Regions from separate parts of the Methylobacterium sp. CM6247 genome, predicted to be linked through region 1. Evidence: predicted binding sites of a transcription regulator. Region 1 holds the regulator's gene; each other region holds the start of a gene.
What was found. Region 1 encodes PhoB, which activates phosphate uptake and scavenging genes when phosphate is short. Its sites were predicted from a motif close to TGTCATNNANCTGTCAT; they were not measured.
Positions count from the first base shown of each region.

Region 2: the regulator PhoB is predicted to act here: its motif matches at 933-949, upstream of ACYQOP_RS21425 (inorganic phosphate transporter).
Region 3: the regulator PhoB is predicted to act here: its motif matches at 913-929, upstream of ACYQOP_RS20135 (putative 2-aminoethylphosphonate ABC transporter substrate-binding protein).

Region 1 covers NZ_JBTXKX010000003.1:2,043,339-2,045,537, forward strand. The annotation lists gene phoU (phosphate signaling complex protein PhoU) at 1-682, shown strand, start outside; gene phoB (phosphate regulon transcriptional regulator PhoB) at 771-1,472, shown strand; gene ACYQOP_RS10435 (winged helix-turn-helix transcriptional regulator) at 1,945-2,199, opposite strand, start outside.
Region 2 covers NZ_JBTXKX010000003.1:4,326,976-4,329,174, forward strand. The annotation lists gene ACYQOP_RS21425 (inorganic phosphate transporter) at 1-882, opposite strand, end outside; gene ACYQOP_RS21430 (LysR family transcriptional regulator) at 1,159-2,061, opposite strand; gene ACYQOP_RS21435 (DoxX family protein) at 2,186-2,199, shown strand, end outside.
Region 3 covers NZ_JBTXKX010000003.1:4,062,689-4,064,887, forward strand. The annotation lists gene ACYQOP_RS20135 (putative 2-aminoethylphosphonate ABC transporter substrate-binding protein) at 1-865, opposite strand, end outside; gene phnX (phosphonoacetaldehyde hydrolase) at 1,212-2,039, opposite strand; gene ACYQOP_RS20145 (2-aminoethylphosphonate--pyruvate transaminase) at 2,094-2,199, opposite strand, start outside.

The sequences.
Region 1 (2,199 bases):
CCTGCGCCGCTCGATTTCCGAGATGGGCGGGATCGCCGAGAAGATGATGACAGATTCCGGCAATGCCCTGGTGCGCCGGGACGTGCCCCTGGCGCAGGCTGTCATCGCCGCCGACAAGCGTCTGGACGCGATCCAGCACGAGGTCGAGGAGCGGGCGATCCTTCTCATCGCCAAGCGCCAGCCGCTGTCCATCGACCTGCGCGAGACGGTATCGGCGATCCGCGTCTCGAACGATCTTGAGCGGATCGGCGACTTGTCCAAGAACGTCGCCAAGCGTGTGGTCGCCATCGCCGATCAGATCCAGCCGCAGAAGATCGTCATCGGCGTCCAGCATATGGGCGATCTGGTGCAGGAGCAGCTGAAGGACGTCCTCGACGCCTATGGCAGCCAGGACGTGAAGGCCGCCCTCGACGTCTGGGAGCGCGACGATTCCATCGACGCCCTCTACAACTCGCTCTTCCGCGAGCTGCTGACCTACATGATGGAAGATCCGCGCAACATCTCGTTCTGCACGCATCTCCTGTTCTGCGCCAAGAACATCGAGCGGATCGGCGATCACACCACCAACATCGCCGAGACGATCCATTATCTCGTCACCGGCACGAACGAGCTCGCCGAGCGGGACCGCCCGAAGAACGACGCGTCGAACTACGCCACCGTGTCGATGCCCGCCAGCGCCTGATCGCTGCCCCTGCCGGCCGCTCCAGCACACGCTCGGCGCGGCCGTCGCGTCCATCCGGGACGGTCGCCATCACCCCGAAAACATCCGCATGAACACGCGCATCCTGATCGTCGAGGACGAGGAGGCCCTCACTCTCCTCCTCCGCTACAACTTGGAAGCGGAGGGCTTCGTCGTCGATTCCGCCGCGCGGGGCGACGAGGCCGATCTGCGCCTTCAGGAGCAGGTTCCCGATCTCGTCCTGCTCGATTGGATGATGCCCGGCCTGTCCGGCATCGAGCTGTGCCGCCGCATCCGCGCCCGGCGGGAGACCGAGCGGCTGCCGGTGATCATGCTGACGGCGCGGGGCGAGGAGGGCGACCGCATCCGCGGCCTCGGCACCGGCGCCGACGATTACATCGTCAAGCCGTTCTCGGTGCCCGAGCTGCTCGCGCGGGTGCGTGCGCTCCTGCGCCGGGCCAAGCCGACCCATGTGTCTGACCTGCTGGTGGCCGGCAATATCGAACTCGACCGGGTCAGCCACCGCATCCGCCGGCAGGGCCGCGAGATCCATCTCGGGCCCACCGAGTTCAAGCTCCTCGAATTCCTGATGCAGAGCCCCGGCCGCGTGTTCTCGCGCGAGCAGCTGCTCGACGGGGTCTGGGGCCACGACGTCTATATCGACGAGCGCACGGTGGACGTCCATGTGGGCCGCCTGCGCAAGGCGATCAACCGTCCGCGCCAGAGCGACCCGATCCGCACCGTGCGCGGCTCCGGCTATTCCTTCGACGAGATGTTCTCCACGGACGAGTGAGGCCACGGCCGGCTTCGCGCCGCTCCGTCCGGAACGAGCGTCCCCATCGTGACGATGGCGGGTCGCCTTGCCCGCGGGCGATCCTCGCGAACCGATGCCATTCCGGCCGCCACGAGATATCGCGTTCGATCTCGGACGTCTGTCCGTTCCGGCATGTGCTCGCCCCCGGAGGGGGCAGGCATTCACCCATCTGGCTGGCAGCATGAGCCCTTCTTCCCTTCCAGGGGAGGGGGAACGATCGCGCCTGTCGAATCCTCCTGGATAGAGGGAGCTGCCATCGGGCAGATGTCTGAATCCGTCAGCCCTGGGGGAGGAGATCCGACGTTTGGTGCCCGCTGCCGGGTCTACTTTCGGCCCAACGTCGACGGACCCTGCGGCCGCCGCCATCCGCTGAGAGCGGACATTGATCATGGGCGGAAAGGACCGCTCCACTATGCGGTTTATCCGCTTTCGATGTCGCTACGTCACCTTGTCAGGTGACGTCGGGCTTCAGCACCCGCGTGTCATACCAACCGAGACGACGGTCATCGGCGGATCGCAAGGTGAGTTGAGCGACCGGAGCCCCGACTTCACGATCGACCAAGCGAGACCGGCGATCGGTCGGCCCATAGAGATGAGCCTCCCCCCATTGTCGAAGCGCGACGATGACGAGGAACAGGCCGCGCCCCTTCTCGGTCAGGACGTATTCCCGGTAGGCGGTCCCGTCCGAGGCGGGCGCCGTCTCCAG
Region 2 (2,199 bases), 2.3 Mb from region 1:
GGCGGTGGGGGCGGCGCCGATGAGGATGAGCATGATCAGGCCCATGCCCTTCTGGCCGTCATTGCCGCCATGGAAGAACGACACGAGCGTGCAGGTCAGGATCAGAAGGCTGCGAATCCACAAAGGCGGCGGGGTTTCGCCCTTGGGGGCCTCGTAGAGATCCTTGCGCCGCACGGTGAATTTGAGGGCCAGCAGTAGCAGGGCGGCGGCGACGAATCCGATGACGGGGCTGAACAGCAGCGCCTTGAACACGCCCAGGGCCTGCGCCCAGTCGACGCCCGAGGTTGCCTGTCCCTCGGGGGCCATAAGCTGGTTGGCGAGGCCGACGCCGATGACCGATCCGATCAGGGCATGGGACGACGAGTTCGGCAGGCCGAAAGCCCAGGTGCCCAGGTTCCAGAGGATCGCGGCGATGAGCAGCGCGAAGATCATGGCGTAACCGGCCGATGACCCGACCTGCAGGATCAGTTCCACCGGCAGCAGGGTGACGATGGCATAGGCCACGGCGCCGGAAGACAGCATCACACCGAGGAAGTTGAAGGCGCCCGACCAGATGACCGCGACGAGCGGCGGCATCGAGTGGGTATAGATCACGGTGGCCACGGCATTGGCGGTGTCGTGGAACCCGTTCACGAACTCGAAGGCCAGAGCGATGAGCAGAGCCAGTCCGAGCAGCACGAAGGCGCCGATGGCGAGAGGCGACTGCCCCACCGCGTTCATGTCGGTCACGAGGCTGTAGAGCGCGTAGCCCAGTCCGGCGACTAGGACGAGCAGGAAGGCGATGACGCCGCCCGGATGAATGCCGTGGTCGAGCTTTGGCCCCGTGGCGGGCGCCTTGGCGCCCTGCGGCAGGCCGGTCGGAGCAGCAACGGCGTCGGACATGATGGCCTCAGGACCCGGGGGATCAACGATCCTGCCAGTAGGTCGCGCTCACAACAGTCCTGTGACATGCATTCAAAAAGCACCGATGGCGCTGGATTAAAGTGATCGACACGAACGTACGACGCGAACTCGCTCCTTGAAGCGTGCCAAGTGCAGGCGCTGCTCAACGTTGTCCGAATCCGTCCGGCCCTGTCGGATGGAACGACCACCTTTTTTTGATTCTGACCTCGACCACTCTGTCGGCGCGGAGGCGTTCGTCGCTCATCATGGTTGGCGTCACTGGCCCGTGTCGGCGCAACGCAATTGGGCAATGAGCCAGCGCCCGGCCGGTCCCGGAGGCCGTTCCATCGGGTATACGGCCCACATCGGCAGGAACAGGCCGCCCTTCGGCAAAGCGGCGATGTCGAGCCGCACGAGGTGTCCGACGGCGAGGTCATCCGCCACGACCTCCAGGGGCATCCCGCCCCATCCGAGCCCCGAGCGCAGGAAAGCATGCTTGGCTCCGAGATCGGCCAGCCGCCAGGTCCTCGGCGAGAACACGCCGAACTCGCGCCCCTTCGTCAGCTCGCTGCGGTCGGTCAGGACGAGTTGGACATGCTCGGCCAAGTCAGCGGTCGGGATCGTCCCCGTCCTGCGCGCGAGGGGATGGGCGGGCGAGGCGACCATGACCAGTTCGATCTGGCGCAACGGCTCGCGCGCAAGCTCGGGCGGCAGCAGGGGCGTGGCACCCGCGACCGCGAAAGCGCAGCGCCCGTCGAGGACCGGCGCGATCACCGCCCCCAGGGTCTCGACCTGGATGCGCAGGGGCGTGGAGGGAAAGGTCGGCTGGAACGCGGCCACGGCTTGCGTGAGCACTTGGAACGGGAACAGGACGTCCAGCACGATGCTGACTTCCGCCTCCAGGCCGCCGGCAAGGTCCCGGGCCTGGGCCTTGAACGTCTCGGCGGCCGCTACCGTCGCGCGTGCATGGGCGAGCAGCACGCGGCCCGCCTCAGTCAGGACCGGATAACGGTTCGAGCGGTCGAAGAGCTTGATGCCGGATTGCGTCTCCAGGTTTGCCAGAGACTGGCTGACCAGCGACTGCGCCCGCCCGAGCTTGCGTGCAGCTGCGGAGAAGCTGCCGGTATCCACCGCGGCGACGAAAGTCCGGAGTTGATCGAGGGTGAGTTGGTCGAGCATCCATCTGTCCAGGTGATGGTATGCATCGAAAGATATAGGCTTCGATGAGGGATGGAAGGGGCCTACGGCTTAGCGCACAGCCGAGCCGATCCAGAGTTCGGCGACATCGAACTGGATGTTCATCATGTCACAGACCCT
Region 3 (2,199 bases), 2.0 Mb from region 1:
CCACCGCGTAGCTCTTGGCGTAGAGTTCGTTGGCGGCCTTGGTGGTGCCCCAGTCGGCGACCTTGCGGGCCAGATCCAGGTGCTTGGTGGTGCCGACGATGGCGTAGGCCTCTTCGTCCCAGCCCGTACCGTCGGCGGGGACGACGACGGCCAGCGGTGCCCCCTTCGTCTTCTCCGAGGCGCCGCGCATGTCCAGCGACAGGCCGGCGGTGCGCTCGCCGCGCGCCGCCTGGACGCAGGGAGCCGAGCCGGAATGCAGGTAGGCGGCGATGTTCTCGTGGAGCTTGTCCATGTAGGCCCAGCCGGCCTCCTCGCCCATGCCCTGGAGCCAGCCGGCGACCAGCAGGTAACCGGTGCCCGAGGAGGCGGGATGCGGCATCACCACCTTGCCCTTGAGTGCGGGCACCAGGAGATCGGCCCAGCGCACGGGGGTCTTCACCCCGTCCTTCTCGGCTTCCGCCGTATTGAAACAGACCACGCCGATGGAGGCGTCGGTTCCGGTCCAGCTGTAGGGGCCGATGGAATCGCGGAAGGCGGGCTTCAGCGCGTCGGCGCCCGTCGGCTCGTAGGTGGCGAGCAGGCCCTGCTTCTCGAACAGCAGCAGGCTGGAGGCAGCCAGCCCCATCACCATGTCGGCGCGGGGATTATCCTTCTCGGCCAGGAACCGTGCGGTGATGACGCCCGTCGAATCGCGCACCCAGACCACCTCGACCTCCGGCACCGCCCGCTCGATCCCGGCTTTGAAGGGAACGAGCTGATCGTTCTCGAGGGCCGTGTAGATCGTGAGCTTTGTGCGCTCGGCGGCCATGGCCAGGGTCGGCGACGTCAGGGCGAGGGTCAGAGCGAGGAGGCCGAGGATCTTCATCGATAATGCTCCGGAGTCTTGTCGTTCCGACGTTTAAATCCTGATGCATGACAGGAAGAAGACAAAACCCCGTGCAATCAAGTCCAGGCTTTTTGCATATGCTGCCTATTTCAAGATCATGGCGCAGAATTACTTACGTTGATTGCGGACGGCCGAAATCGACCCCCGGCGCTTGGCCGCGGGTCGATGTTGAAACCTTTCGATTGCTCCCGTGAAACGGTCTCCAGCCGTGACGCGGTGTCCCTTAGAGCGCTCTCCGCCGAAGCGGATGCCGGTTCGGCGAAAAGGAGCGCGGCAAAAAATGGAGGGCTGGAGCTGCCCCGGCCCAACGTGGTCGGGTGCAGCTCTAGCAGGCCTGTGGCATGCGTCCGGCGGCCAGCAATCCGTTGATATCGGCGACGACGCCCGGCAGGTCGGCGATCGTGTCGACGAGGAAGTGGGGCTTGGATTCCGCGAACAGGGTGGCGATCCGCGTCCGCTCGGAGGCGAGGCGATCGGCGGACAGCGCCCGGAACGCGTCGTAGGTCAGCCCCAGCGCGTTGCCCGAGCAGGTGAGCGCCACCGTCCACATGCCGGCTTTGCGGCCTTCGAGGATGCCCGGCACCGTGTCGTCCACCTTCACGCAGGCGGCGACGTCGTCGATGCCGAGCGCGATGACGTTCGCCAGCGCCTGGGCCGGAAAGGGGCGCCCGTTCGGAACTTCGTCCGTGGCCACCACATGGTCGGCGACGTAGCCGTTGGTGGCGGCGAGCGCGACCACGCGCTCCATGACGCGCGCCGGGTAACCGGAGCAGGAGCCGATCTTGAGCCCCCCTGCCCTGAGGTCGGCGATGGCGTCGAGGGCGCCGGGGATCACGGCCGAGTGCTCGGCGATCTTCTCGATCTGCAACGGCATGAAGCGCTCGTAGATCGCGGTGACATCGGTGTCGGTGGCCGGATGCCCGTGGGCGGCCGCGTAGCGCGCGGCGATCTCGGGCTGGTTCAGGAGCGTGCGGATATGGTCCCACTTGCCCATGCCCATCGGGCCGCGCGCCTCGGGCAGGCTGACGGCGACGCCGAATTCCGCGAAGGCCTCGACGAAGATCTGGGTCGGCGCGAAGGAGCCGAAATCGACGACGGTCCCGGCCCAGTCGAGTATCGCGGCCTGGAGTTTCCTCGGGGGGGTGTAGGACATGGCTGGACTTTCCGGGTGACCCGCGGAACGCGCGGGAGGCCGAGGAACGGGCGGTCAGACGGTCGTGATGTTCAGTTCGGTGAACACCGCCGCCACGGCCTCGACCGCGCGCTCCATGTCGGCGGATTCGACGTGGCCGATGCAGCCCACGCGAAACGTC